Regions from separate parts of the Priestia sp. D3YE.R1 genome, predicted to be linked through region 1. Evidence: a T-box and tRNA genes for the amino acid it is inferred to sense, from the RefSeq annotation. Region 1 holds a T-box; the other holds one or more tRNA genes.
The links. The T-box of region 1 lies ahead of ACOZIR_RS01160 (valine--tRNA ligase). A T-box ahead of a tRNA ligase gene usually reads a tRNA of that ligase, here a tRNA-Val.

Region 1 (15,189 bases):
CAAAAACACTTAAAAGTAGTGAGAGAAACGCTGGATTTAGATCCAAATGATGAATTAATTCATTTCTCATCTGAAACAGGTGAAGGAAAAGATAAAGCGTGGAAATCTTTGCAGTATCGCATGACTCACTAAACAAAGGAATAGAAGCTAAAAAAATGGAACGTTTATCATCACTCTAACAGGAAGTGAGTCAAACGTTCCATTTTTTTAACTTGTTTACATAGATTACTTTCGTTTGAAAAATAATAAATATAGCCCAACTAGTAACAATAAAATAGGCCAGAAGGTTGTTAAATAATTTACGCCGTCTTCAACTTTTGGCAAAAATAGTTTGAGACGGTCTGAAAACATCATTAAAATGGCAATAATTAAAAGGGTGCCGCCTTGGAAAAAGCCTGATTTGGCTTTTCTAGCACTGAGTAAAAAGCTAATGGCCACCATAAAAACGACCATGCTAATATTCGTAGGCCAAAAGGGAATTTGTTCACTTACATAGAAATGAATACCTAAAGTGATTAATATGTAGCTTGCAAGCAAGTTTGAATGATCTTGAGATAAAGCAGACTCAGTTAACAGGGCTGCTCCTATTAAAATTAACAGTACAGGCCACGTGTATACCTTTGCTGCAATGCTCATATGTAGTTCATTCAGTAAGAAAAAGATTCCAAATCCAACTAGTAAGACACCAAAAAACATTGATTGCTTTTTCATAGTAACCTCCAGGTGTTTCAAAACAGAAAACGTGATAAAACGCTGCTTTTTTGATACAATTTATTACGGAATAACAGTTAATATCTTAACACATGTTTTCAAAGACTGTTCACATTTTTTTTTCGAATGACTTATAGAACATGTTATAATAGTTAGAGATAAGGCGAAGCTTACATTTGTGTAATGTCCGCCGGTTTTTACGAATAGTAGAATGAAGAACGCCGGATTTTACGGGCAGTTATCTCACTGTAGCTCTGTGGAAATTTAGGGGTTACTGCCCGTCAAATTCGGATAAATAAGCACATTTCAATTGTAGGGGGTATGTACAAATGCATATTATAGCAGTCGGCTTAAACTTTCGAACAGCCCCTGTTGAAATAAGAGAAAAGCTTAGTTTTAATGAGCAAGAACTAGCATCTGCCATGAAAACGTTAAGCGGCCAAAAAAGTATTTTGGAAAACATCATTGTTTCAACATGCAATCGTACGGAAATTTATGCTGTTGTTGATCAATTACACACGGGCCGTTACTATGTAAAAGCATTTTTAGCTCAATGGTTCGGAATAGATAAAGAAGAGTTTTCGCCTTATTTAACCATCTATGAAAATGATGGAGCCATCGAACATTTATACCGAGTAGCATGTGGATTAGATTCAATGGTGATTGGTGAAACACAAATTCTTGGACAAGTACGTTCAAGCTTTTTGCTTGCTCAAGAAGAAGAAACAATTGGAACGGTTTTTAATCAGCTGTTTAAACAAGCAGTGACATTAGCTAAAAAAGCTCATCATGAAACAGAAATTGGTGCGAATGCAGTTTCTGTCAGCTATGCAGCCGTAGAGCTTGCTAAAAAGATTTTTGGGGACTTATCATCCAAACATGTGTTGATTCTTGGTGCGGGAAAAATGGGTCAGCTTGCCGTACAGAATTTATATGGCAGCGGGGCTAAAAAAGTAACGGTAGTGAATCGAACATTTGAAAAGGCACAGGAGCTAGCAAACCGTTTTTCTGGAGAAGCCAAACCATTTGCTGATCTTCAACATGCTTTAAGCGAAGCAGATATCTTAATTAGTTCAACAGGAGCTAATGACTATGTAGTAACGAAACAAATGATGAGTGAAGCCGAGCGTACGCGTAAAGGCCGCCCATTGTTTATGGTAGACATCGCCGTTCCGCGTGACTTAGATCCAGAACTAGATGAGCTAGAGACGGTCTTTTTATATGATATCGACGATTTAAACGGGATTGTAGAATCCAATTTGCAAGAGCGTCAAAAAGCTGCGGATGAAATTGAAATTATGCTTGAAGCTGAAATTGTTGCTTTCAAGTCTTGGCTTGGTACATTAGGCGTTGTGCCTGTTATTTCTGCACTTCGTCAAAAAGCACTTACCATTCAAGCTGAAACGATGAAAAGCATTGATCGTAAGCTCCCAGATTTATCTGAGCGTGAGCGCAAAGTGTTAAATAAACATACAAAAAGTATAATTAATCAACTTCTTCGCGATCCAATTTTACACGCGAAAGAATTGGCTGGAGAGAAACATGCTGAAGAGTCTTTAGAGCTGTTCATGAAGATTTTTAATATTGAACAGGAAGTTGCTTTGCAAAAAGAAAAAGAAGAGCAGCTTCATACATCGATTACGTCTCATTCAGTAGCTTATCAGTCTTAAGTGAGGATTGAATAATGGTTGATATGGAATTAACCAGAATCTATGAATTGATTGTGATTTTATACGCGGTGAGCGTTTTATTATATTTTATTGATTTTGTACAAAATAACCGGAAGGCAAACTCGATAGCCTTCTGGTTACTTTCTATTGTGTGGGTTTTGCAAACAGCCTTTTTAATTTTACGAATGTTTGATACGGGGAGATTTCCAATTCTCACCGTTTCTGAAGGGCTGTATTTTTACGCGTGGGTGTTAATTACTCTTTCACTTGTGATTAATCGTTTATTCCGCGTTGATTTTATGGTATTTTTTACAAATGTGATTGGTTTCTTAATTATGGCTATTCATACGTTTGCTCCACTTGAAACATACACGGCTGTCCAGTCGGAGCGCCTTGTGTCAGAATTATTAATCATCCATATTACCATGGCTATTTTATCTTACGGCGCTTTTTCAGTCTCGTTTGTTTTTTCTGCTCTGTATCTCGTTCAGTATAATTTATTGAAAAAGAAGAAATGGGGCAAGCGCTTGCTAAGAATTGAAGATTTAACAAAGCTAGACTACATGTCCTATGTATTAATTTTAATTGGTGTACCGCTGTTATTGCTTTCGTTAATCTTAGGAATCATATGGGCTTATATTAAATACGTAGATTTTCATTGGTACGATACAAAAGTGTTAGGTTCATTTTTAATGTTTGTTGCATACAGCGCTTACTTGTATGCTAGACTGCGCAGAGGTATTCAAGGAAAGGCAATCGCGATGTGGAATATTGGGTTGTTCTTAGTCTTACTTATTAATTTCTTTTTATTTGGCAGTTTATCGAATTTTCACTTTTGGGGTTCGTAATTAGGAGGACAACATGCGAAAAATTATTGTCGGCTCTCGTCGAAGCAAACTTGCGTTAACACAGACCAAGTGGGTCATTGAACAGTTAAAAAAACAAGGTCTTCCTTTTGAGTTTGAAATTAAAGAAATGGTTACAAAAGGGGATCAAATTTTAAATGTAACGCTGTCCAAAGTAGGCGGTAAAGGTCTTTTTGTAAAAGAAATTGAACAGGCCATGTTAGATGAAGAAATTGATATGGCCGTTCATAGTATGAAAGATATGCCGGCTGTTTTACCAGAAGGGTTAACGATTGGATGTATTCCTTTACGAGAAGATCATCGTGATGCGCTTATTTCAAAAAATGGTGAGAGATTTGAGGACTTACCAAGCGGTGCTGTGATTGGGACAAGCAGCTTGCGTCGAGGGGCACAGCTTCTATCTATGCGTTCAGATATCGAAATTAAATGGATTCGAGGAAATATCGACACACGCCTAGAGAAATTAAAAAATGAAGATTACGATGCGATTATCTTGGCAGCTGCAGGGTTATCTCGTATGGGCTGGTCAAAAGATACGGTCACTCAGTACCTAGAGCCGGAAATAAGCGTTCCCGCTGTAGGACAAGGAGCTTTAGCTATTGAATGCCGAGAAAATGACGATGAATTATTATCGCTTCTTCAAGCTCTAAATCATGATGAAACGGCTCGTGCTGTTAGCGCTGAACGAGTATTTTTAAAAGAGATGGAAGGCGGATGTCAAGTGCCGATTGCGGGATACGGACGTATAGTAGACGGTGGAAACATTGAGCTAACGTCGCTAGTTGCGTCTCCTGATGGCAAAACGATTTATAAAGAGCACATTACGGGAAAAGACCCCGTTGCTATCGGTTCAGAGGCTGCTGAGCGTTTAATCTCTCAAGGAGCTAAGCTTTTAATTGATCGTGTAAAAGAGGAGCTGGACAAGTAATGAGTCATGAGGCTCCTCTTTTTTTGAAAAAAGTTTTGATTACAAGAGAAGCGAAGCAGGCTCATTCATTTGCAGCACAGATTAAAAAGCTTGGAGGCACACCTTTAAGTTTACCAGTCCTTACGTTCGCACGTTCTAACAATGAACAAGAAGTGGAAGACGTCCTGCTGTCGATTAATTCATTTGACTGGGTTGTTTTTACAAGTCAAAACGGCATTTCTTTTTTTCTCGAATGGCTAAAAGAGTTAGATATCAGTTTGAATGATTTAAAACCATTAAAAGTGGCTGCAGTTGGAGAAAAAACCGCAAAATTGCTAGAAAAATACGATGTGAACGTGCAGCTTGTTCCCAAAGAATACGTTGCAGAATCACTTCTTGAATCGTTAAAAGCAAATGTTTCACGTCACGAGCGAGTTCTTCTTGTACGAGGACAATTAGCCCGCTCTGTTTTAAGAGATGGGCTAAAAGAGTATGATTTAACGGATTTAATCATATATCAGACCATTCGAAATCAAGAGTCTGAACGAGTGGTTAAGCAACATTTAGAAAGAGGAATTGATGCGATTACTTTTACAAGCTCTTCTACGGTGAGATTTTTTGTGGAGTCCGTTCAAGACATTCCGAATTGGCTCGAGCTGGTGAATCGGACGAAAGTGGTTTGTATCGGTCCTATTACAAGTCAGACAGCGAGCGAATATGGAATTAAGCATCTTGTTCCTAACACATACACAATAAATGGTATGATAGATATGTTGGTTAGGTGTTTTGAATAATAAAGGAGGATTTTAACATGAAAGATTTACAATTTACACGTCATCGTCGTCTTCGTAATTCTGTAAATATGCGTGCGCTTGTACGTGAAACACATTTACATCCTGAAGACTTTATATATCCTATTTTTATTGTAGAAGGTGAACAAAAAAGAAATGCTGTAAAATCAATGCCAGGTGTGGATCAAATTTCTTTAGACTACTTGAATGGTGAAATCCAAGAGCTAGTCGATTTAGGAATTAAGTCAGCTATGGTATTTGGTGTTCCCGCTGAAAAAGATGCGGTCGGCTCACAGGCATACCATGACCACGGAATTGTCCAAAAAGGTATTCGTCAAATTAAAGAAAATTTTCCAGACTTTGTTGTTATCGCAGATACATGCTTGTGTCAATACACAGATCATGGCCACTGTGGTGTAATTGAAGACGGAAAAATCTTAAACGATCCCAGCCTTGACTTATTAGCGCGTACAGCGGTTAGTCAAGCTAAAGCAGGAGCGGATATTATTGCGCCTTCAAACATGATGGACGGTTTCGTGGCAGCTATTCGCCACGGTCTAGACGAAGCTGGATTTGAAGATGTGCCGGTGATGTCTTATGCTGTTAAATATGCATCTGCTTTTTACGGACCATTCCGTGATGCAGCGCATTCTTCTCCTCAATTTGGAGACCGTAAAACATATCAAATGGACCCAGCCAATCGCTTAGAAGCACTTCGAGAAGCGGAATCTGATGTTGAAGAAGGAGCAGATTTCTTAATTGTAAAACCAGCTCTATCATATTTAGATATTATGCGCGATGTAAAAAATACGTTTAATTTACCGGTAGTGGCTTATAATGTGAGCGGTGAATATTCAATGATTAAAGCGGCAGCTCAAAACGGCTGGGTAAATGAAAAAGAGATTGTTCTTGAAAAATTAATTAGCATGAAGCGTGCAGGAGCGGATTTAATTGTAACGTATCATGCTAAAGACGCAGCACGCTGGTTATCTGACAAGTAATTAAGGAGGCTTACACATGAGAAGTTATGAAAAGTCAAAAGCAGCTTTTTTAGAAGCGCAGCAATTAATGCCGGGTGGAGTAAACAGTCCTGTTCGTGCATTTAAATCAGTAGATATGGATCCTATTTTTATGGAACGAGGAAAAGGCGCTACGATTTACGATATTGACGGCAACAAATATATTGACTACGTCTTATCATGGGGACCTTTAATTCACGGACATTCCAACGATCAAGTAGTTGAAGCAGTAAAAAAAGTAACGGAATCTGGTACAAGCTTTGGTGCACCAACATTAATTGAAAATGAGCTTGCTAAGGTTGTGATTGAGCGAGTTCCTTCAATCGAAATCGTCCGTATGGTGAGTTCAGGTACGGAAGCAACGATGAGCGCACTGCGTTTAGCACGTGGCTATACGGGCCGCAACAAAATTTTAAAATTTGAAGGCTGTTACCATGGACACGGTGACTCTCTTCTCATTAAAGCAGGCTCAGGCGTTGCCACGTTAGGTCTACCAGATAGCCCGGGAGTGCCTGAAGGAATCGCTAAAAATACGATTACAGTGCCGTACAATGATCTAGAAAGCGTACAATATGCTTTTAAAGAATTCGGAGATGACATTGCCGGAGTAATCGTTGAACCGGTAGCAGGAAATATGGGTGTGGTACCGCCACAGCCAGGTTTCTTACAAGGGCTTCGGGATATCACATCAGAATATGGCTCACTGCTCATTTTTGATGAAGTAATGACAGGGTTCCGCGTAGCGTACAACTGTGCACAGGGCTACTACAACATTACGCCTGACTTAACTTGCTTAGGAAAAGTAATCGGTGGTGGTTTACCAGTAGGTGCTTACGGTGGTAAAGCTGAAATTATGGAGCGAGTTGCACCAAGCGGCCCGATTTATCAAGCAGGTACATTATCAGGTAATCCGCTTGCGATGACCGCTGGATACGAGACATTAACACAGCTGACACCTCAATCCTACGATGAGTTCATTCGTAAAGCAGATCGATTAGAAGAAGGACTGATGGCAGCAGCTGAAAAATATGATGTACCGTTTACCGTAAACCGAGCTGGTTCAATGATCGGTTTCTTCTTTACAAACGAGCAGGTAATAAATTACGAAACAGCAAAAACATCGAATTTAGATTATTTTGCAGCTTACTATCGTGAAATGGCTAATGAAGGCGTGTTTTTACCTCCTTCTCAGTTCGAAGGAATGTTTTTATCAACTTCTCATACAGATGCAGACATTGAACATACAATTGCAGCAGCTGAAAAAGCTTTTTCAAAGTTGCGTGGATAAACAGCTAAATAAGAATAACTTTTATATCAAAGCTTACGGAGGATTCCGTAAGCTTTTTTAGTTTTCAAGACATATTTTAATTTATTTGTTCATACATCTTTAATGACCGCGCTATTACCTGGCGGGTGTTGGAAGGGGGAGAACAATTTGTCGCAGGATAATTTATCATGTCTGCGTTTTTCCGTAGAAGAATCAGTATGGTTTCAAAAAGGACAGGAAGTCTCACAACTTTTGTCTATCTCCTTAGAGCCTCAAGTATCTATTCAAGAATATGACCAATATGTGTCTATTCGAGGAGCATTACAATTAACAGGTGAATACGAAACGTACGAGGGAGAGCACTCGTTACGCGAATATACAAATGAGAATCAAGTGCAATCTATCTCTGTCCGTGAAGACGGAACGGCTGAATTATCACATCAATTTCCTGTTGATATTACCATTCCTAAAAATCGTATTCAAAGTATTGAAGATGTATATGTATCTATTGATTTATTTGATTATGAATTGCCAGGCACAAATCAGCTGCAGCTAATGGCTGACTTGTCCATCACAGGATTGTATGGAGAACAGCATGAAGAACAGCATGAAGAACGAGAAGAAGAGGAAGAGTTTGCGGAAGAACAGCACATCGTCTCCTATGAAGAAGCAGACGATACTGAAGAGGTATATACTGAAAACTTTGCTCAAGAAGAAGAGGAACAAGAGGAACAAGAGGAGCAAGAGTTTGACGTAAGCTATCGTGAAGCTCCTGCACCTTTAGAGGCAGAGGCTATTGAAGAAGATCATTCAGAAGAGCCTCCTAGTTACTTTTCATCTGTATTTAAAAAAGAATCTCGTGCTGAGCCGGCCGTAGAATATGAAGAGGAAGCATACGAACCATTTGAAGTCGAAGTGAAAAAAGAGGCACAAATCGAGGAAGAAAGAGAAGACAATGTGATTGAGCTGTTTCAGCTTCGTCAAGAGCAAGAAAGTTTAGAAGAATCGCAAGCTAGTGAATTGAATACGTATGCTGACGTTCAACGAGAGGCTGAGCAAGAAGAAGCTGAGCAAGAAGAGGAAAAGATTATTGTTGAATTTCGTAAAGAAGAAAATGAAAGCGGACGAAATGAAAACGCCCTTTATTTAACAAAGCTCTTTTCGCGGGAAGAAGAAGCTTTTTCAACGTGGAAGCTTTGTATTGTTCAAGACGGAGATTCGCTTGATACGATAGCAAACCGCTATAATACGAATGTACAAAACATTTTACGAGTGAATAATTTAGAAGATGAATATGAGCTGGAAGAAGGAAGCATCTTAAATATTCCCGTTCGTTAAAGTCGGAAAGAAAACAGTTTTGACGCATATAATGTCTTAACTGTTTTCTTTATTTTTTACGAGGAAGGAGAATATAGATGCAGCGGACAGTAGCAGACTACAAAGTATTGTTAAAAGAATATGACTTAGATGTTGACTTTATCGAAGACTACGGAAAAGTAAAAAAAGTCTATACGAAAACCGGCGTGTTTGCGCTTAAAGAAATGACGAATCATCAAGAACGAAATCAGAACTTCATTCAAAAGCTGCAGAACGTGTATCAAAAAGGGTGGATGGGCTTTGTCCCTATTTATCAAACGAAACGTTCTCAGCCGATTGTTTCAGATGAAAGCGGCTCATATTACTTAATGCCGTGGCTCCCAAATAACCCAACCGAAGAGCGTGATATTCGATATCATAAATTATTTCAAGAGCTTGCTAAGCTTCACGGCGCTTCGGCGCAGGAAGTAGAAGTGAAAAAAGAAGATATAGAAAATCATTATACATCGATGAAAGAAACGTGGGAAAAACGTCAGGAAGAGCTGAAGCAATACGTAGTAGAATGCGAGAAAAAAGTTTATATGTCCCCGTTTGAATTGCATTACTGTACATTTTATTACGAAATGACGAGAGCGCTTGAATTTGGTTTTGGAAAGCTCGATCAGTGGAACGATGAAATGGAAGAAAAGGAAAAAATCCGGCTGGTTACTTCTCATGGAAAGCTATCGGCTAAACATTTTATCTATGACGAACGGGGAAATGGTTTTTTTATTAATTTTGAACATGCAAAAGATGCTTCACCGATTTATGATTTGGTCTCATTTTATTTCCGTACTCTTCGCACGTACCCAGTAACTACCTATGACAGCTATGAGTGGTTTAGCACGTATGAAAAACATTTTGCTCTCAGAGAAGAGGAACGGCTGCTTTTACACAGTTATTTAGCGTTTCCAGAACCCTTGTATCAGTGTATCGTTCAATATAGGCAGCATAAAGAAAGTAAAACGGAGCTTGAACATATGCAGTCATTTATTCGAGCATACTGGCTGACGAAAAACATTGAACAGCTGAACATTAAAATATTTGAAGTAGATCAGCAAAAAAAAATGGCAGCGGAAGCAGCTGCACAAGCCCAAGCGAACGAATAGCGCTTGGGTTTTTAAATCCAGTCCGAATATAAAGCAACCGCTAGTATGGCAAGCAGTGCCAACAACAGTACATCAAAGGTTGTAGGGAAAAATAGTGTACGTATACCTTGAAAAATTGTTAAAGGAACAATAAACTGTCCACAAGCCGCTCCTGCTGTTTTGAGCCACCGCTGCAGCTGATACGAATTTACATTTATTCGTTTCTTCATTTGTACATGCCCCTTTCAATCCACGTGCCCAGGTTAAAGTCAGTATATGAAAAAAGAAAGAAATGGTGCCATTTTTTTGAGTGAACTCTTCATTTTATTTCCAAATTTAGCGAGTGAATGAAAAAATAAAGAGCAGGACAAAAAAATTATGAATATTATCGTAAAAAAATGGAGAAGATTATTGACGATTCAACATTTTTTCATATAGTATAATTAAGAGAAATTCATACATAAATACAGTGAATAGGAAGAGTACGGGATGTTCGTCTTTCAGAGAGAGGAATCAGCTGCTGTGAGATTTCTTAAGAATGTGCACTCGGAATGTCGCCTATGAGTAGCTTTTTTGAACAGCTGCATAGCTCAGTAGAAAAAGCCGGTTAATCAACCGTTATGAAATGAAGTGTATAGGCTTATCAAACGGGATACGTCTATAAAAAAAGGTGGTACCGCGAAATCAACTCCTTTCGTCCTTTTATTAGGAAAGGAGTTTTTTTATGTTTATAAAAGGTTTACACAGTTTCTAAAGACTGAAACTTTATATTATGGAGGTATACATTATGTCTGAAAAAGAAGTGACTCTTCCAACGAAGTATGATCCAAAAACCGTTGAAGAAAATCGTTATCAGTATTGGTTAGACGGGAAGTTTTTTGAAGCAACAAATGACCCTGAAAAAGAGCCGTATACAATTGTAATTCCACCCCCAAACGTAACGGGCAAGCTGCATTTAGGCCACGCTTGGGATACAACGTTACAAGATATTTTAACGCGTATGAAGCGCATGCAAGGCTATGACGTTCTATGGCTTCCCGGCATGGACCATGCGGGGATTGCAACGCAGGCAAAAGTAGAAGAAAAGCTTCGCAGCGAAGGGAAAAGCCGCTACGATTTAGGCCGCGAAAACTTTGTAGCTGAAACGTGGAAATGGAAAGAAGAATATGCAAGCTTTATTCGCCAGCAGTGGTCGAAGCTAGGACTTGGCTTGGACTATTCACGCGAGCGCTTCACGCTTGATAAAGGTCTTTCTAAAGCAGTGCGTGAAGTATTCGTAACGCTTTACAAAAAAGGATTAATCTATCGCGGAGAATATATTATTAACTGGGATCCAGCTACAAAAACAGCTCTTTCAGACATCGAGGTTATTTACAAAGATGTACAAGGTGCGTTTTATCATATGCGCTATCCGTTGGCAGATGGTTCTGGACATATTGAAATCGCAACAACTCGTCCTGAAACAATGCTAGGAGATACGGCTGTAGCTGTTCACCCTGAAGATGATCGCTATAAGCACTTAATCGGCAAAAAGGTTGTCCTTCCGATTGTAGGGCGTGAAATTCCAATCGTAGGCGATGATTATGTTGATATGGAATTCGGTTCTGGTGCGGTGAAAATTACGCCTGCTCATGACCCGAACGATTTTGAAATTGGAAACCGTCATAATTTAGAGCGTATTTTAGTGATGAATCAAGACGGTACGATGAATGACAAAGCAGGTAAATATGAAGGAATGGATCGTTTTGCTTGCCGTAAGCAAATTGTTAAAGACCTTCAAGAAGACGGCGTATTGTTCAACATTGAAGACCACATGCATTCAGTAGGTCACAGTGAACGAAGCGGTGCCGTTGTCGAACCTTATTTATCAACTCAATGGTTTGTAAAAATGCAGCCGTTAGCAGATAAAGCAGTAGATCTTCAAAAACAAGAAGAAAAAGTCAACTTTGTACCTGATCGTTTTGAAAAGACATACTTACACTGGATGGAAAATATTCGCGACTGGTGTATTTCGCGTCAGCTTTGGTGGGGACACCGCATTCCAGCTTGGTATCACAAAGAAACTGGAGAAGTATACGTAGATCATGAGGCTCCAGCAGATATCGAAAACTGGGAACAGGATTCAGATGTATTAGACACATGGTTCAGTTCAGCGCTATGGCCGTTCTCAACAATGGGCTGGCCGGATGTGGATGCAGCTGATTTCAAACGCTACTACCCAACAAATGTGCTTGTAACAGGCTACGACATTATTTTCTTCTGGGTATCTCGTATGATTTTCCAAGGTCTTGAATTTACGGGTAAACGTCCGTTTGACGATGTACTTATTCACGGTCTTGTACGAGATGCTGAAGGTCGTAAAATGAGTAAATCACTTGGTAACGGCGTAGATCCAATGGAAGTAATCGAGAAATACGGTGCAGATTCTCTTCGCTACTTCTTATCGACAGGAAGCTCACCGGGACAAGATTTACGCTTCAGCTTTGAAAAAGTCGAAGCGACGTGGAATTTTGCAAATAAAATTTGGAATGCTTCTCGTTTTGCATTAATGAACATGGACGGCATCACATTTGAAGAGCTTGATTTATCAGGCGAAAAGTCCGTTGCCGATAAATGGATTTTAACGCGCTTAAATGAGACGATTGAGCACGTAACAAAATTAGCTGACAAATATGAATTCGGTGAAGTTGGACGCATTCTCTATAACTTTATTTGGGATGATTTCTGCGATTGGTACATTGAAATGGCTAAACTTCCTCTTTACGGAGAAGATGAAGCAGCTAAAAAGACAACTCGCTCAATTTTAGCTTATGTACTTGATAACACAATGCGACTTTTACATCCATTCATGCCGTTTATTACTGAGGAAATTTGGCAAAGCTTGCCGCATGAAGGCGAATCAATTACAGTAGCTAAATGGCCGGAAGTACGCGCTGAGCTTTCGGATAAAGAAGCTGCTAACGATATGCGTTTACTTGTAGATATTATTCGTGCTGTTCGTAATATTCGTGCTGAAGTGAACACGCCGATGAGCAAACAAGTAAAATTATTTATTAAAGCTAAAGATGAAAATATTCAAAGCCAGCTTGAAAAGAACCGTGCGTATGTAGAACGTTTCTGTAATCCAAGTGAGCTTGTGATTTCAACCGATGTTTCATTAGATGAAAAAGCGATGAGTGCTGTTGTAACAGGAGCAGAATTAATTTTACCTCTTGAAGGTTTAATTAATATCGAAGAAGAAATCGCACGTTTAGAAAAAGAATACGACAAGTTAAACAAAGAAGTAGAGCGTGTACAAAAGAAATTAAACAACCAAGGCTTTATTGCAAAAGCGCCTGCTAAAGTAGTAGAAGAAGAGCGTGCAAAAGAGCAAGATTACGTTGAAAAACGTGAAGCTGTTCAGTCTCGTATTGCTGAATTACGCGGATAATCAATGGGTTAATGAATGAACAGAAAAAGCGTGGCTTGTATAGCGACGCTTTTTCTTTACATAATAATAGCGATGGAAAAGAAAGGTGAATAAAAGATGATAACGACATATGAAGAAGCGCTTGATTGGATTCATAACAGACTTCGCTTTGGAATCAAGCCGGGGTTAGAACGAATGGAATGGATGCTAGAGCAGCTTGATTTTCCGCAGCAAAATATAAATGCTATTCATGTTGCTGGGACGAATGGTAAAGGTTCTACTGTTTCTTATTTGCGAAACATGTTAGAAGAAGCAGGGTATAAAGTTGGAACGTTTACTTCCCCTTATATCGAAACATTTAATGAGCGGATTAGCGTGAATGGACAGCCTATTTCAAATGAAGCAATGACCGCTCTTGTTCAGGAAGTAAAGCCTGTAGTGGAGCGACTAGAACATACGGACTTAGGGTCAGCAACGGAATTTGAAGTGATTACAATCATGGCTTTTCTTTATTTCGGCTATCATGATTCAGTTGACTATGCTGTGTTTGAAACAGGTCTTGGGGGACGATATGATTCAACAAACGTTGTGAATCCTATGGTGAGTGTTATTACAAACATTGGATTTGATCACATGGCGATACTAGGTGATACGGTAGAAGAAATTTCAGCAGAAAAAGCGGGGATTATTAAAAAAGAAGTCCCTATTATTACTGGTGCGGAGCAGGTAAAGGCGCTCGACGTCATTACAGAAGAGGCAAATTCGAAGCAGGCTCCGTTATTTGTGTTAGGAAAAGAATTTAAAATTGAAAACTATGAGCCCGTAGCAAATGGAGAAGGCTTTACGTTAAAAACGCCGTATGGTACATTTGAACACTTGCAATTAAATATGCTTGGCTATCATCAAGTTAAAAATGCAGCTTTGGCTGTGATGGCCGTTTGTTATTTAAAAGAAAAGAAAAAGCTTTCTATCTCCAATGAGCAAATGATAAAAGGGATTCAGCATACAAAGTGGAACGGCCGCTTTGAGATAGTAAATGAGCATCCTTTAACGATTATTGATGGGGCTCATAATGCAGAAGGCATTGATAGCTTGTTATCTACTTTACGCCTTCATTATGAAGATCGAAACATTCATTTAGTTTTCAGCTGTTTAAATGATAAAAGCGCTGATCGAATGGTCCAAGAACTTGAAACAATCGCTACAAGTATTACATTTACGTCCTTTGACTTTCCTCGTGCTCGCGCAGCCGCGGAGCTTTATGAGATGAGTACTCATCATAATAAGCATATGGACGAGGATTGGAAAAAAGCAATTGCTTACGTAAAGGAAAAGGCGACAGGTGAACAAGACATGGTGGTGATTACAGGGTCTCTGTACTTTATATCAGAAGTGCGGGCTTTTCTTCTCAGCTGAGCAAAAGCAGCAAGTGAAATCTTGCTGCTTTTAACATAATGTAAGGAAGGGATACGGATAATAAGTAAGCACTAAGTTCAAAGTATTGTCACTTTCACCCCCTAGGTAAGTGATATATAATAAACATGTACATCACTAAATAAGGAGATTGTTAACATGAGTAAGAATAATGAAAAAATTGTACCGAAAAGTAATAAAAACTTTACCGGTATTATTCTTACCTTTTCAGTGATAGCGAATGTTATTATTTTACTGCTATTCTTTTCGAATATTGGCTATCAAGGAAAAGTAAGTTTTGATTTGACTATCTTTCCACGGTTAAATGCTATTTTGAATAGTTTTACGTTTATTTTTTTAGTTGCAGCGTTGATTTCAATTTTCAGGAAAAATATTAATGCTCATAAAGGTTTTATTTTAGCAGCATTCACTTCCACACTGCTCTTTTTAGTTTCATATTTAACGTTCCACTACATTTCCACAGAAACAGCTACGTTCGGTGGAGAAGGAATCGTTCGTCCCATTTACTTTTTTATTTTGATCACACACAGTTTTCTAGCAGCGATTATTGTTCCGCTGGCACTGTTTGCACTTGTGTGGGGCTGGACAATGCAAGTTGAAAAACATAAAAAAATTGTGCGATGGACAATGCCAATCTGGCTTTATGTAAGTCTTACAGGTGTAATTGTCTA
Region 2 (15,189 bases), on a different contig from region 1:
GTGCTTTTATACGCGTTAATCATTTCAATTCCAGCCGCAGTTATTGCTGGACCAGTTTTTGCAAAATGGGTTCACAAACGAGTGGTTCCAGAAGGAGAGCCTGATCTAATTCGTATCACGACAACATCAAAAGATCTTCCTGGTACAGGCGTTTCGTTCTTTGTCATTTTACTGCCCGTTCTATTAATGGTCTTAGCAGCTATAGCACCTGTTATTAACGGATTGCCAAGTGGCCTAGTGAAATTTATAGAACTAATAGGAAGTCCATTGATTGCACTATTAATTTCTTGTTTTGCAGCGTTTTACCTGCTTGGAAAACGTCAAGGTATGACAAAAGATGTGATTAAAAAACTAACGGAAGAATGTTTGCTTCCTGTAGGATCTATTGTCTTAATTATTGGTGCAGGCGGTGGCTTCAAACAAGTATTAATCGATAGCGGAGTAGGTACAACGATTGGTCAAATGTCTGAACATCTATCTCTATCACCACTGGTACTTGCATTTTTAATTGCTGGATTAATCCGTATTGCTACAGGTTCAGCAACAGTTGCATTAACAACAGCAGCGGGTATTGTTTCACCAATCATTGAGCACATGTCCGGTGTTAACTTAGAACTTCTGGTTATCGTTACGGGCGCGGGTTCACTAATGTTCTCTCACGTTAATGATGCTGGATTCTGGATGGTGAAGGAGTATTTAGGATTAACAGTAAAAGAAACGTTCAAAACATGGACTGTTTTGGAAACGCTTCTATCCTTTATTGCTTTTGCAGGAGCACTTATTCTAAATGCAATAATCTAAAAATAAGACTCTTTTACTCTATGTAAAAGAGTCTTATTTTTTTATGAAAGAAAAGAATTTACTAGAAAAATAATCAAAATATTTTATTTATTCGTTAAATTATGGCAAAATAGAAATAGAAGAACAATAGCTTCTAAGAAGGGAATGACAGAGAGTGAGTAATCAACTAGTATTTTTCACAAACTTTTCAGAAGGAAAATTAGATTCAGACGTTTCTTGGTATTGTCCACCAGCTCAATTTCAAATTGATACGGAAACGAATCGATTAGTGATTAAAACGGACGCTAAAACAGATTTTTGGCAGCGTACTCATTATGGCTTTGAAGCGGACAATGGACACTTTCTTTACCGTGAAGTAGAAGGCGACTTTGAAATCATGACCAAGGTGCATACATATCCAGTTAATCGCTACGATCAAGCAGGTCTCATGATTCGTGTATCAAAAGATACGTGGATCAAAACGTCAGTTGAATACAATCCCGATGGACCTAACCAATTAGGAGCAGTCGTAACCAACCAGGGCTTCTCAGATTGGTCCAGCCAAAATTTTACTCAAAACAAATCAGCGCTTTATTTTAAAATTCAGCGCAAAAACGATGATTACACCGTTTGTTATTCAAGTGATGGAGATTCCTGGACTCAGCTCCGACTCGCTCACTTATTGCACTCATCCAAAGAACCTGTTCAAGTTGGAGTTTACGCTTGTAGTCCTCAAGGAGAAGGATATGAAGCCCAATTTGATTTTATAAAAGTAGAAAAGCTTTAAACGAAAAACACGATTTAGTCACAGCTAAATCGTGTTTTTTATTTAGAAAGCACATTATCTAAAGGCTGTGTGGCAGCAGTGGGTGTCGGTTGATTGTGTAAAGCAATTTTTTGCTTGAAATAGCTTATGACAAACCCTGTAATCGCAATGGACATAACAGAGAAAATTCCTTTTGAAAATCCAATTGAATACATGCTCGACAGCACGACAAGGAAATCAAATGAAAAATTCACTTTTCCAGGATCCCAACCGAATTTTCGCTGCGCGAATAACGCGAGAATATTAGCACCGCCGAGAGAAGCTCCGTTCATAAATAAAATGGATAAGCCAAGACCGGCAATTAGTCCACCCGTAACAGCACCCATCAGGCTGGGAAGTGTAAAAGCAGGAAGCAAGTGATCGAGTGAAGTGAGAAGTGATAGCAAAGACACTGATCCTATAGTTGTGACGGTAAATTTCCATCCCATTTGAAAGAAGGAAAAGAGATAAAACGGAATATTAATGAGAAAAAAGATCACCGCAAACGATAAAGGAAGGGCATATGACAAGCTAAGAGACAGACCAGCTGTTCCCCCCGTCACGACGTGAGAGTGCCGCAAGATAAGAACACCAATACTTGCAATCGTACATCCAAGAATAATCCATAAAACTTTTTTCATAAATAAACCCCTTTGTTTGTTTTTTCGGAATTTTCATTTTCAATTATCTACTTTAATGATAGGATATTAAATAAAGAAAACACATGTATAAATGAAGGAAATAATACTTGTTCTGTTATCAACTTGAATAAAGATTTTATTTATTATATTCATTTTGAAAGGAAAGGTTTGTATGGATCAAATCGATGCACAATTATTGTCTATTTTGCAAAGAGACGGGCGTATGACGATTAGTGATTTATCAAAAAAGCTTGCTCTTAGCCGTCCAAGCGTATCAGAAAGGCTGCAGCGTCTTCAGGAACGAGGAGTGATTCAGCGTTTCAGCGCTACGGTGTCTCCGAAAGCTTTAGGAAGAGATACACAGCTGTTTATTCAAGTAAGCGAATTAAAAAGAAAACCAGAGGAATTTGAAGACTTTATTGAGCAAAATGAAGACGTGCTTGAATGTCATCGCGTAACGGGGCCGGTTTCTTACTTTATCAAAGCAGCCGTGTCTGGAATGGATGGACTTAGAATGCTCGTGGATGAACTGATTCCTTATGGAAATGTGAATACCTCAATTATTTTAAAGTCGCCTGTAGAAAACAGGATGATTACCCCTATACAAAAACCGGCCCCATAAGAGGCCGGTTTTTTTGTGTAAGGACATATTAATAAAATCCTTTAATAATATAAAAATGATTTTGTAAAATATCAGGTATTTCTTCTTCTGAAACGTTCCTTTTCGTCTTTTTCCCACCATCTGTTACAGTTAGCGTTTCACCAGAGAGGGTAATGCGCCCTGTAGATGTTGCGATAGTAACAAGACGATTGTGTACAAACGGAGAATCGGCTGACGTTTGATTGAACTCACACATAGGAGTAAAGTCAGTCAGTTTCTTAGAAAGCGTAGACACACGGTACAGCGTTTTCCATACATCATCTTCCCATCGCTGCAAATCATACATATGCTCAGCAACGTTTGTCATACGATAAGAGCCGCTTACATCTCTTACTACTTCGCCATTTAAAGGCATTGGCTTGCGAACAGAATCTCCAAATCCAACGTCTACGATGTAAGACTGATTTTCAACCGTCACAAGGTTTGTAGCGTGACTCCCTTCAATTGTCCACGTTCCGTCGGGTTTTTTGACGGTAGCTGAAACGTAAGAGACTTCATATCCGCTTTCTTTTAACAGCCAGCCAAATAGGCCGTTTAATTCATAGCAAAATCCTCCACGCAAATTCACAACTACTTTTTGAAAAATCCGTTCTAAATCAATGATAATAGGGGTTTGAGACAAAACGTCTAAGTTCTCAAAAGGAACATGAAGCATGTGCTTGTTCTGTAAAGCAGCTAAGCTTTCATACGTTGGGCTATCCGGTTTCTTAGCTAAAAACCGACTAAAATAATAAGTAATATTCATCAAATGCACCTCTTAGTAAATCATTTCTCTCGGTCTTCAAGCTTAGCAGAATGTTCATGCAACAGCGCTTTTTCGATTGTTTCTTTAGAAGCAAACCCTTGAAGTACGCGGCTGCCAATTTTTAAAGTTGGTACCTCCGTTACATGAGCGTCTTCATAAGCATGAGCTAAGCTATCTTTATGAACTTGTTCAAACGTCCGGTCTTTTAAGATACGCGTAAATATCTCTTTATCTAAATGCAGAGAATCAGCGATTTCTGCTAAGACTTCAATTTGGCTAATATCTTTTTCATCTTCCCAATAAGCTTTAAAAACAGCATATACATAGGCACTTTCTTGACCATGTTTTTTAGCAAAATGAAAGCCTTCATGCGCTAAATGAGTGCGCGGGACTGGGGACATGTCCGGCATTTTCATTTCTACGTGCAGCTGTTGTGCTAAGGGCACTATAAATTGATCCCAAGATTTCTCTAAAGAATCTTCTATTTGCTTCATTTGCTGGGCTGGCTCAGGACAAAGCTCAAAAGGCTTCCATTCAATCTCAGCTTTTTGTTCTTTACTGGCTTCTCTTAAAGGCTTAGTGGCTAGAAAACATAGTGGACAGACAAAATCAAAATAAAATTCAACATGTGCTTTCATCCCGTCACGCTCCTTTACGGCATGTTTTTATTTTATCAAAAGTAAAGACGGTTCTTCCAACTTGGGGACTGTAGAAAAATAGTTGACAAAATTAGATAACTCTTTCTATAATATAGTCAATACATATCACGAGCGATTAGTTCAGTGGGAGAATACATCCTTGACAGGGATGGGGTCGGGGGTTCGAATCCCTCATCGCTCATACCAAAGCCGTTTTCTTATTAATAAGAGAGCGGCTTTTCTCTTTCTTTAGTGAAGGTACAAGATATAAAAAGAATTTTATATTGTAAATCGTAATCATTACGTTTAAAATGAATAAAAAGATGAAGGGTGGAGTGACCATGAATGAAAAGATGATGGAGGTTTTTGCAAGAGATATTATTGCTTCTCTTCCTAGTAATAAACGAATGTTATATCAATTCATTGAAGGAGTCGAAGATCGTTTAGCACAGCAGGCCGAAACAAAAGCGCAGTTTTTGACACTTCTCAAAGAACACTCTCCTCATCACCAAGCAGCTAATCGATTTGGGATGACCATTTACGAAACGGTTGCTTTCATGCATGAGATTGAAGATGAAATTAGTGAAAAGCTAGAAAGGAAATTAGAAAGATACAAGTGGATAGATTATACGGATTATGCTACATATCCAAAACAAGCCAGTGATAGTGCTCACTATTACCTTACTATTTCTTAGTTAGTTTACTGACTTTTTATATTACAGGTGTATGAACTGAAAATAAGTTTGAATTCAAAAATGAGTGTATATCCAAAAGCGGCTTGTGTGATTTGAAATTTTGAGCGCGTATAGAAGAATTAAAGTATAATGAAACATAGTGCATCAGGTCATGATAAAGATAATCACTAATTTAAAATAAATGAGGGTACAAAATGAATCAAAGAAGTTTTAGTCAATATGGTCTTAGCGATAAGGTAGCTAAGGCACTTTCTAGCCTGCAATACAATCATCCTACGGAAGTACAAAGCAAGGTTCTTCCCATCGCGCTAGAAGAAAGAGATGTGGTCGTGAAGTCTCAAACAGGGAGTGGAAAAACGGCTTCCTTTGGTATTCCACTGTGTGAATTAGTTAACTGGGAGGAAAATAAACCCCAGGCGTTAGTGTTAACACCTACACGAGAGCTGGCTGCACAGGTAAAAGAAGACATTACCAATATCGGCCGTTTTAAGCGAATTAAAGCAGCTGCTGTGTACGGTAAATCACCATTTGCTAAGCAAAAAGTAGAGTTAAACCAAAAAACACATATTGTTGTAGGTACGCCTGGACGAGTGCTTGATCATATAGAAAAAGAAACGCTTGCATTAGAGAAAATTCGTTATTTGGTTATCGATGAAGCCGATGAAATGCTGAATATGGGTTTTATTGACCAAGTAGAAGCAATTATTCAACGTCTTCCTAGTGAGCGTGTAACGATGCTTTTCTCCGCTACGCTTCCTGAAGATATTGAAGAGCTGTCTCGCAAATATATGAAGAAGCCGGTTGATGTTGAAATCAAAGCGAACGGATTAACAACAAGCACGATTGACCATTCTGTTATAACAGTAGAAAATGAACGTAAATTTGAACTGCTGAAAGCCGTAACTAAAGTAGAAAACCCGGACAGCTGCATCATTTTTTGCCGCACGCAAGAGCAGGTAAATACACTCTTGGATGATTTAGATGATCTTGGGTATCCTTGTGATAAAATTCACGGGGCAATGGTGCAAGAAGACCGTTTTGACGTTATGAATGATTTCAAAAAAGGGAAATTCCGCTATTTAGTGGCGACAGATGTAGCTGCAAGAGGCATTGATATTGATAATATCACACACGTTATTAACTACGACCTTCCGCTAGAAAAAGAAAGCTACGTTCACCGTACAGGAAGAACGGGACGTGCGGGTAAAAAAGGGAAAGCTATCACATTTGTAACGCCTTATGAAGAGAGAATGCTATCGGAAATTGAAGAATATATCGGTTTTTCAATTCCAACATCCACTCCTCCTTCCAAAGAAGAAGTACAGCAGGCAGCATCCGCTTTTACTGAAAAAATCAATGAGCGTCCAGAAGTTAAAAAAGATAAAAGCGAGTCATTAAATAAAGACATTATGAAGCTGTATTTTAACGGAGGAAAGAAAAAGAAAATTAGAGCGGTTGATTTTGTAGGAACAATTGCGAAATTAGACGGAGTAACCGCAGACGATATTGGAATTATTACGATTCAAGAAAATGTCTCGTATGTGGAGATTTTGAATGGAAAAGGTCCCAAAGTATTACAAGCAATGAAAAACAAAACAATTAAAGGAAAGAATTTAAAAGTTCATAAAGCGATTAAATAGCAGGAAGAAGTCCATCTTTTTAAAGATGGGCTTTATTTATACAGCCAATAAAGGAGTTGAGAGTATGAAGTACATAAAAGAAGCGTGTGTAGAGGGATATGAGCAGGCAAAAAAAGCCGAAAAGCTAGGAGCAGACCGCATTGAATTATGTGACAATCTTAGTCAAGGAGGCACTACGCCAAGTTACGGCACCATTCAATATGCAAGCGAACATCTTGATACAGATATCAATGTGATTATTCGCCCAAGAAGCGGCAACTTTGTATATTCCGAGGCAGAATTTCAAATTATGAAAAAAGACGTTAAAGCATGTAAAGACCTTGGAATAAATGGAGTAGTATTTGGTATTTTAACAGAAGAAAGTGAAATTGATTACGGGCGCACTAAAGAGTTAATAACAGAAGCTCGTCCTTTAAGCGTTACGTTTCATATGGCATTTGATGAACTTCATGATAAATATAAAGCCATTGATGTACTTAGTGAACTGGGAGCAGACCGTATTTTAACTAAGGGAGGGAAAGGATCTGCTCTTCAAAACTTGCAGGTGATTCGAGAACTGATTGCATACGCCGGTGACCGTATTATTATTTTGCCCGGCGGAGGAATTCATGCAGGAAATGCGGGTCAAGTTATGACAGAAACAAAAGCAGCTGAATTACACGGAACAAAAATTGTAGGAGATTTATCTCGTTAAATAAAAAGAGGCTGGAACAAAAGTATTTTAGTTCAAGTGAAAAACGAACCACTAATCAATATGTTTGATTCGTGGTTCGTTTTTTTGATGGTGAATATAGTTTCATCTGTTTCGTTCCTTCTAGCAGGTGATTGGAGGGCAAGGCGAAGACTCCTGCGGGAACAGCGGAACAGATGAGACCCCGCAGGAGCACAAGTGACGAGGAGGCTCAGCGGCCGCCCGCGGAAAGCGAAGCCTTGCACGGAAATCAACTGCGGTGTAATAAGCAGTCCAGCTCATCTATCTCATTTGTTCATCTTTAGGTTGGATTCATTTCGTTATGTCTCAACCTCTTTTATTTTGATGTATTTTCTTTTGTTGCTAAGCCGCTCGTCATTTTGGTACGCTGAAAGAAAAAAGAACCTACGACGAGTACAGCAATTAAAAGAGTTAAGAAGAACTGGGAACGTAATGAATCAATAAATGCCATGGCAATAAAAATACTAGTGATGGCAAGGATTGTAGCGTAAGTTAAGTAAGGAAATAACCACATTTTAATTTTTAATGCTTCAGGATTTTCTTTTTCATATTTTTTTCTCATTTTAATCTGTGAAAATGCAATAACCAGATAGACAAGAAGTGCTACGCCACCTGATGCATTTACCAAGAATAGAAAGATTTTGTCCGGTGAAATGTAGTTAAAGATGACGCTGATGTACGAGATAACTGTACAAGCTAATATCGCGCTAACCGGTACGCCCTTTTTATTTAATTTTGAAAAGCTTTTTGGCGCATCACCATTTTGAGACATGGAAAACAACATACGAGAACTTGTATATAGACCAGAATTCAGACAGGAAAGAACAGCTGTTAAAATAATAAAGTTCATAATTTGAGCTGCGGCCGGTATATTCACTAATTCAAGAATAGATACAAATGGACTTTTCATTAGGCTTGATGAATTCCATGGAAGCACGGTTACTAAAATAAAAATAGATCCTAAATAGAAAAACAAAATGCGATAAATAACGGTATTGGTCGCGATGGTAATAGCTTTTTCAGGCTGAGAAGATTCACCTGCCGCCGTTGCGACAATTTCTGTTCCCATAAAGGAGAACATGACAAGGGCAATGCCTAAAAATACAGAACTAATTCCATTCGGTAAAAAGCCGCCTTTGTGCAAAAGGTTGGAAGTGCCGGGAGAATCGATTCCTGGAATAAATCCGCAAATAATAGCTATACCTAAAAGTAAAAAAAGAACGATGCTAACAACTTTAATGAGTGAAAACCAATATTCAAATTCACCGAAAGATTTAACAGAGTACAGATTGGTCATCGTTAATAAAAAAGTAAGAGCCAGGCTGACTCCCCAAGACGGCAAAGACGGGAACCAGTATTGAATAATATTTGCACCCGCAATGGCTTCAACAGCAATAACGATAACCCAGAAAAACCAGTAGAGCCAGCCAATCGTGTAGCCGGCCCACGGGCCTAATGCCTCTTTTGCATAAGTGGAAAACGAACCGCTGGAAGGATTTGCAGTAGACATTTCGCCAAGCATTCGCATGACTAAAATAACGAGCAAACCAGCAAATGCGTACGAAAAGATAGAGCCCGGGCCAGCGGTGTTAATGAGTGATCCGCTTCCGATAAACAATCCAGCCCCAATAATTCCTCCAAGAGAAATCATGGTAATGTGCCGGATTTTTAACTCTTTTTTTAACTGTGGCTGTGGATGGATGTTCATTTGTGACCTCCTATATAACCTGAATTTTTAGTTAATATGGAGAATTATAGTATGTTATAAGGTGCAAGGACAGGATGTTGTTAGAAGTTCTTTCATGTAAAAAACCGAATATGAATTGCTGCATTCATATCCGGCTTACTCTGACACAGACATTCATTATGCGTGTAAAGTACCTGATTAGCGTCTTTTTTCTTTCTCATGATAAGCAATGCAGATGAATTTCTTATGAATGTTGGCTGAAAATTAGCTGAAGGATCGTTTTAGATCCGTTAATCAAAAGAGGTATATATCTAAGTGAAGGATAACGTAGAATAATTTTCAAACTCTCTGTAAAGCGCTAAATGCGGGTTTCCCTTTCTGAAAACGGGTATATATAGTAGTAAGAAGTTTATTCTTTTGCTAAGTATAAAAGAAAGATGTGCTATAGAAACAGGAGGTTATAAATAATGAAACATGTTGAAGTAGTAGAAAACGGAGCGAATATTAACGAAGCAGTTAATCAATTTGCAGATAAAGGTTTTGAGAAAAATGAAGTATACGTGTTTACCTATGACAAGGAAAATTCTAAAAATTTAACAGAAGTAACGGACACAAATATTATTCGACTGTCTGAAGAAGGTCCTTTACATTCAGCAGCGAGTTTATTTTTAACAAGAGAAGATGAGCTTCGAACAAAAATGGCTTCGCTAGGTTTATCAAAAGACGAAACAAAAAAATATGAAGAAGAGTTAAAGAAAGGCAGTGCGATTGTGGTAGCTGCTACAGGGGAAAGAAAAGACGTTTAATTTTGATAGATAGATGCTGGTGCATCTATCTTTTTTACTGTTTTTTCAATATATGATTGATAAAACTAATGGTATTAGTTAAAATAAAAACTAATACCATTAGTTTTTATTTTGATAATAGGGGATGAGGAAATGAGAATAGTTCGTGAGAAAATGTTGTATCAATTGACGTTTTTGCCTCGCTTTTTTCCAGTGAATTGTTATTTAGTCGAAGAGAAAGACAGTCTTACGTTAATTGATGCGGCTCTTCCTTACAGCGCGTCAGGTATTTTGAAAGCTGCAGTTCAAATTGGAAAACCGATTACTCGAATTGTTTTTACACATACTCATGAAGATCACATCGGAGCGATTGATAATGTGAAGAAAAGTTTGCCGAATGCCTCTGTTTATATGTCGCAAAGAGATTATCGATTATTTTCAGGAGATCTCACACTCGATTCTGAAGAACCTCAAAACCCAATCCGTGGAGGAATACCAAAACTAGGAAAGATTTCAACTAAAATTGATCATTTCATCGAAGAAGAGTCTTATATAGGCTCACTTGCTCCTATTTTTACACCTGGACATACACCTGGGTCTATGTCTTTTTTAGACCAGAGAACGAACGCATTAATTGCCGGAGATTCTTTCCAAGTGCGAGGAGGAGTTGCGGTATCAGGTCAGTTAAAACCGCTGTTTCCGTTTCCTGCCTTTGGAACGTGGAGCAAAGAGCTAGCGCTTAAAAGTGCAGAAAAGCTATATGAACTAAACCCGTCACTTCTTGCTGTTGGACACGGAAGAGTTCTTTCTCAGCCGCTAAAAATGATGGAAAAAGCAATACAACAAGCAAAAGTAAAAATAGAAAAAAGGAGATGAAGGGATGTCGCCACGACAAGGACTAGATTTCAAAAAAGTTATTCAAACAGGTGAAAATTTGGCCAATCGTGAAGGGTTTTATGCTGTTACAATTGCTTCATTAGCCAAAGAATTAGATGTTCGCCCTCCGTCTTTATATAATCATATAAAAGGGTTAGAAGAGCTGCGCAAAGAACTGGCTTTAAGCGGACTGCAGCAGCTATATCATCTTTTAAAATGTGCTGTTGAACATGCTTCTGCAAAAGACGCTGTTTATCAGCTAAGTAAATCGTACGTTTCATTTGTAAGAAAGTCTCCCGGAATATACGAAGCAACGGCAACGGTCGCACCAAGGATACAGGATGAAGAAGTCCAAAAAGCATCTGATAACATCGTGTTTTTAGTGCTGGAGGTGTTGAAACCGTATCACCTTCCGGAAAATGAAGCCCTTCATGCTGTTAGAAGTCTTCGCAGCATTTTACATGGGTTTTCTTCTTTGGAGCAAAAAGGGGGATTTGGCATGCCGTTAAGTACCGATGAGACACTAGATTTTTTAATTCGTACGTTTGTATTGGGGCTACACCGGTATGAACAGACTCCATAAATTTCATTAATACCACTAAGCCTAACGCTTTAGTGGAAATTGAAAAAAAACAGGAAGAATGATAGATTACAAATAAAGACATTTATTCCTATTGTTTTAGGGTTGTTACTGATGAAGCAGGCAAAACCTAAGCTGCGAGGACAGAAAAGGTAGTTTCTGTTTGTTGCTGTTTAGGTATTTTTTGCTTTTGTTTAAAATAACCAGCTCTTTTAATTTATTTTATAAAGGGGAAATCTTCTGAGAATGGAGAGAAACAAACATGCTTAATTCAAGAATGATCGTCATATTAAGAGAACTAATGTCCGTACAGTCTACATTATCAACCGTTACGAGCGAATATTTAGCAACAGTAAATCAGGTATCTTCTCGAACTATTCGAACGGATATAAAACAGCTAGATGACATTTTGTCTCAGTACGGGGCCAAAATTAAATCAGCTCGAGGGACGGGATATGAACTTAGCGTTTTAGATGAAAAACAATTTCATCAGCTATTAAAAGAACTTTCGGCTAATCAATTATTTGATTCAACTTCTATTCCAACCGTTCCTGATGACCGCGTGCATTATTTAATTAAAAGACTGCTGCTAGCAGACGAATATTTGAAGCTCGAAGATTTAGCAGACGAGTTGTATATTAGCAAATCAACGGTTCAAAACGATTTAAGAGATGTTAAAAAACAGCTGTGTAAGTATGATATTCTTTTAGAAAAACGTCCTAACTATGGCTTGAAAGCTAAAGGGGACGAAATGAAAATGAGATTCTGTATGTCTGAGTACATATTTAACCGAAAAGATAAAGAAGTAGATATGGTATACAATGAAATATCCATCCTGCCCCAAGAATCAATCTTAACGATTAAAGCCCACATTTTAAATCAAATAAAACGATACAATATTATGGTTTCAGATATTGGATTAAACAATTTAATCATTCATTTAGCAATAGCTTGTAAGCGAATACAAGAAGAAAATTTTATCTCTTTGTATTCAGAAGACTTGCTTGAAATTATGGAGCATAAAGAATATGAAGTAGCAGCTGAAATTGTGAGGGAAATTGAAAAGGCATTCAAGATTCGTTTTCCGAAATCAGAAACAGCGTATATCGCCATTCATTTGTTAGGCACAAAAATGCTCAACAATAGCAATCATGAAGACAAAGAAGTGAAGCAGTTTATTGCCGCAGATATTTATGAATTAACAGCGGCTATATTAGAAGCAATTGAAAAAGAGCTTCATTTAGGAATTAGTGAAGATTCAGAGCTGATTCTTGGCATGAGTTTACATTTGAAACCGGCTATCAACCGCTATAAATATGGAATGAATCTGCGAAACCCGATGCTTGAAGGAATTAAGAGTCATTACCCTCTCGCTTTTGAAGCTGGGATTATTGCTGGAAAGGTTTTGAAAAATCGCCTTGAAATTGACATGCATGAAACGGAAATTGGCTATTTAGCTTTACATATTGGAGGGGCCATTGAACGTCGGAAAATTATCAATCAGCCTAAGCGCTGTTTGATTGTATGCGCATCGGGAGTAGGGAGTGCCAAGCTATTATCATATAAGCTGCAGGCTACGTTTGGATTAAATCTTACTATTTTAGGAACAACTCAGTATTATAAGCTCCACCAAATGTCGCTGCACTCTTTAGATTTTATTGTTAGTACCATTCCAATTCCAGATGATCTTCCTGTTCCTGTAGTACAAGTAAGCACAATTCTAGGAAACAATGATTTTAAAAAAATTGAATGTTTAATGAAGAATAAACCGCAGTCTTCGTTAGAATACACGAAAAAAGAATTAGTATATTTACAGCAAGAATTTCAAACAAGAGAAGAAGTGCTTCATTTTTTAGGAGAGAAATTAACTCATCTAGGACTAGTTCCTTTTCAATTTATAGAATCTGTTTTTGAAAGAGAAGCTGCATCACCAACAAGTTTTGGCAATCTCGTTGCCATTCCTCATCCTATGGTTCCTCAAACGGATACGACGTTTTGGGCCATTTGCACGTTAAAAAAACCGATTATGTGGGAAGGAAACCTTGTCCAATTTATTTGTCTTTTAAGTGTAAAAGCAAATAATCAAGGCGATTTGCAGAAGATGTACAGTTTGTTAGTCCGCGTCGTAGATGATAAGCAGGTCGTGCAGCGCTTAGTAAAGTGCAAGGATTATGAGGAGTTTATAGAGGTATTTATGAAAAATATTAGATAAAAAAGAAGTCCAAGAGAGGGCTTCTTTTTTTGTCTGAATGTTCAAACATAATTTTTCCGTTACTAACGGAAAAAGGTTGTGTATAAATGTAAGCGCTTTTATTTTAAGATAAAACTATCAACAAAACAGATGACAAAATAAAAAAACGGGGGAATGACCAATGAATATTCTATTATGTTGTGCAGCTGGAATGTCTACAAGTTTACTAGTAACAAAAATGGAAAAAAGCGCTCAGGACCAAAGTACGGAGTATAAAATTTGGGCGGTTCCTGGTGACTCTGTCCGCAACCATATTGATCAAGCAGATGTACTTTTATTAGGACCTCAAGTGCGCTACTTGCTGCCGCAGCTTAAGAAGCTAGGTGAAGAAAAAGGTGTGCCAGTTGACGTTATAAATCCTGTTCACTACGGAACGTGCAATGGAGAACAAGTATTAAAATTTGCAGCTCAACTAGTTTCAAAATAGGAGTGTGGACTACATGAGCAAATTTAATAGTATGCTTGAAAGCAAAGTAATGCCTATTGCCGGAAAAATGGCGGGTCAACGCCATTTACAAGCACTTCGAGACGGTATTGTTCTGACAATGCCTCTCATTATTATCGGTTCAGTATTTTTAATACTATCGAATTTACCAATACCAGGTTACAACGACTTTATGGCAGGGATTTTTGGAAAAGAATGGGCAACGAAAATGGCCTATCCAGTTGGAGCTACATTCGATATTATGGCCCTGCTTGCTTGTTTCGGAATAGCCTATCGGTTAGCTGAAAAATACGGGGTGGATGCTTTGTCCGCAGGGGCAATTTCACTTGCAGCTTTTTTACTCGCCACTCCGTATAAAGTGTCCTTTCTCCCTAGCGGAGCCAAAGAAGCTATTTTAGTAGACGGCGGAATTCCAACCGCTTTAATGGGAAGTAAAGGGCTCTTTGTGGCAATGATTGTCGCGATTCTCTCTACAGAAATTTACAGATGGTTTATTCAAAAAGCTATTGTTATTAAGATGCCTGATGGAGTTCCACCCGCTGTTGGAAAATCGTTTGCCGCTCTTATTCCTGGCTTCACGGTAATCGCATTTATTTGGATCTTACGTTTGTTAGTAGAACAGACGCATTTTGGAAGTCTGCATAATATTGTTGGAGAATTGCTTGGAAAGCCTTTAGGCGTGTTAGGCGGCAGTTTAGGCGGTACGCTAGTTGCCGAGCTTGTTATTATGCTCATGTGGTCTTGTGGACTTCATGGAGCGAATATTGTCGGTGGAATTATGGCTCCCATTTGGTATGGAGCTATGGATGAAAATCGAATTGCATTTGCTAACCATGAAGCATTACCCAATATTTTTACACAGCAGTTCTTTGATATTTGGATTAATATCGGAGGCAGCGGAGCGACACTAGCTCTAGTCGTTGCCATGATTTTAAAAGCGCGCAGTCAACAAATGAAGCAGCTTGGTAAATTAGGAATAGGGCCAGCTCTTTTTAATATCAATGAGCCAATCATCTTTGGACTTCCGATGGTGATGAATCCAATGATGCTTATTCCGTTTATTATTACCCCTCTTGTGACGGTAGTAGCAACCTATATTGCAATGTCGACAGGACTGGTAGCAAAACCAGCAGGTATTGCGGTTCCTTGGACCATGCCTCCGATTATTTCTGGCTATTTGGCAACAGGAGGGAAATTATCGGGTGCAGTTATGCAAGCTATTAATATCGGAATTTCTGTTTGCATTTA

Region 2: it encodes a tRNA-Val, which carries the amino acid that the T-box ahead of ACOZIR_RS01160 (valine--tRNA ligase) is inferred to sense. The anticodon was not compared.

What each region holds. Positions count from the first base shown of each region.
Region 1 covers NZ_JBLTHW010000001.1:220,643-235,831, forward strand. Annotated here, with positions in the region: gene yihA (ribosome biogenesis GTP-binding protein YihA/YsxC) at 1-132, shown strand, start outside; gene ACOZIR_RS01110 (LiaF transmembrane domain-containing protein) at 226-711, opposite strand; gene hemA (glutamyl-tRNA reductase) at 1,041-2,381, shown strand; gene ACOZIR_RS01120 (cytochrome C assembly family protein) at 2,396-3,229, shown strand; gene hemC (hydroxymethylbilane synthase) at 3,243-4,175, shown strand; gene ACOZIR_RS01130 (uroporphyrinogen-III synthase) at 4,175-4,948, shown strand; gene hemB (porphobilinogen synthase) at 4,966-5,946, shown strand; gene hemL (glutamate-1-semialdehyde 2,1-aminomutase) at 5,963-7,252, shown strand; gene spoVID (stage VI sporulation protein D) at 7,400-8,569, shown strand; gene ysxE (spore coat protein YsxE) at 8,647-9,696, shown strand; gene ACOZIR_RS01155 (hypothetical protein) at 9,708-9,905, opposite strand; T-box leader at 10,136-10,380, shown strand; gene ACOZIR_RS01160 (valine--tRNA ligase) at 10,463-13,105, shown strand; gene ACOZIR_RS01165 (bifunctional folylpolyglutamate synthase/dihydrofolate synthase) at 13,202-14,500, shown strand; gene ACOZIR_RS01170 (DUF420 domain-containing protein) at 14,657-15,189, shown strand, end outside.
Region 2 covers NZ_JBLTHW010000002.1:137,656-152,844, forward strand. Annotated here, with positions in the region: gene ACOZIR_RS13035 (gluconate:H+ symporter) at 1-801, shown strand, start outside; gene ACOZIR_RS13040 (DUF1349 domain-containing protein) at 956-1,567, shown strand; gene ACOZIR_RS13045 (YitT family protein) at 1,606-2,226, opposite strand; gene ACOZIR_RS13050 (Lrp/AsnC family transcriptional regulator) at 2,399-2,848, shown strand; gene ACOZIR_RS13055 (arylamine N-acetyltransferase family protein) at 2,877-3,632, opposite strand; gene ACOZIR_RS13060 (DsbA family oxidoreductase) at 3,653-4,270, opposite strand; tRNA gene ACOZIR_RS13065 (tRNA-Val) at 4,401-4,472, shown strand; gene ACOZIR_RS13070 (hypothetical protein) at 4,612-4,965, shown strand; gene ACOZIR_RS13075 (DEAD/DEAH box helicase) at 5,160-6,605, shown strand; gene ACOZIR_RS13080 (copper homeostasis protein CutC) at 6,670-7,299, shown strand; gene ACOZIR_RS13085 (amino acid permease) at 7,634-9,025, opposite strand; gene ACOZIR_RS13090 (general stress protein) at 9,472-9,810, shown strand; gene ACOZIR_RS13095 (MBL fold metallo-hydrolase) at 9,943-10,665, shown strand; gene ACOZIR_RS13100 (TetR/AcrR family transcriptional regulator) at 10,670-11,248, shown strand; gene ACOZIR_RS13105 (BglG family transcription antiterminator) at 11,508-13,457, shown strand; gene ACOZIR_RS13110 (PTS sugar transporter subunit IIB) at 13,618-13,923, shown strand; gene celB (PTS cellobiose transporter subunit IIC) at 13,937-15,189, shown strand, end outside.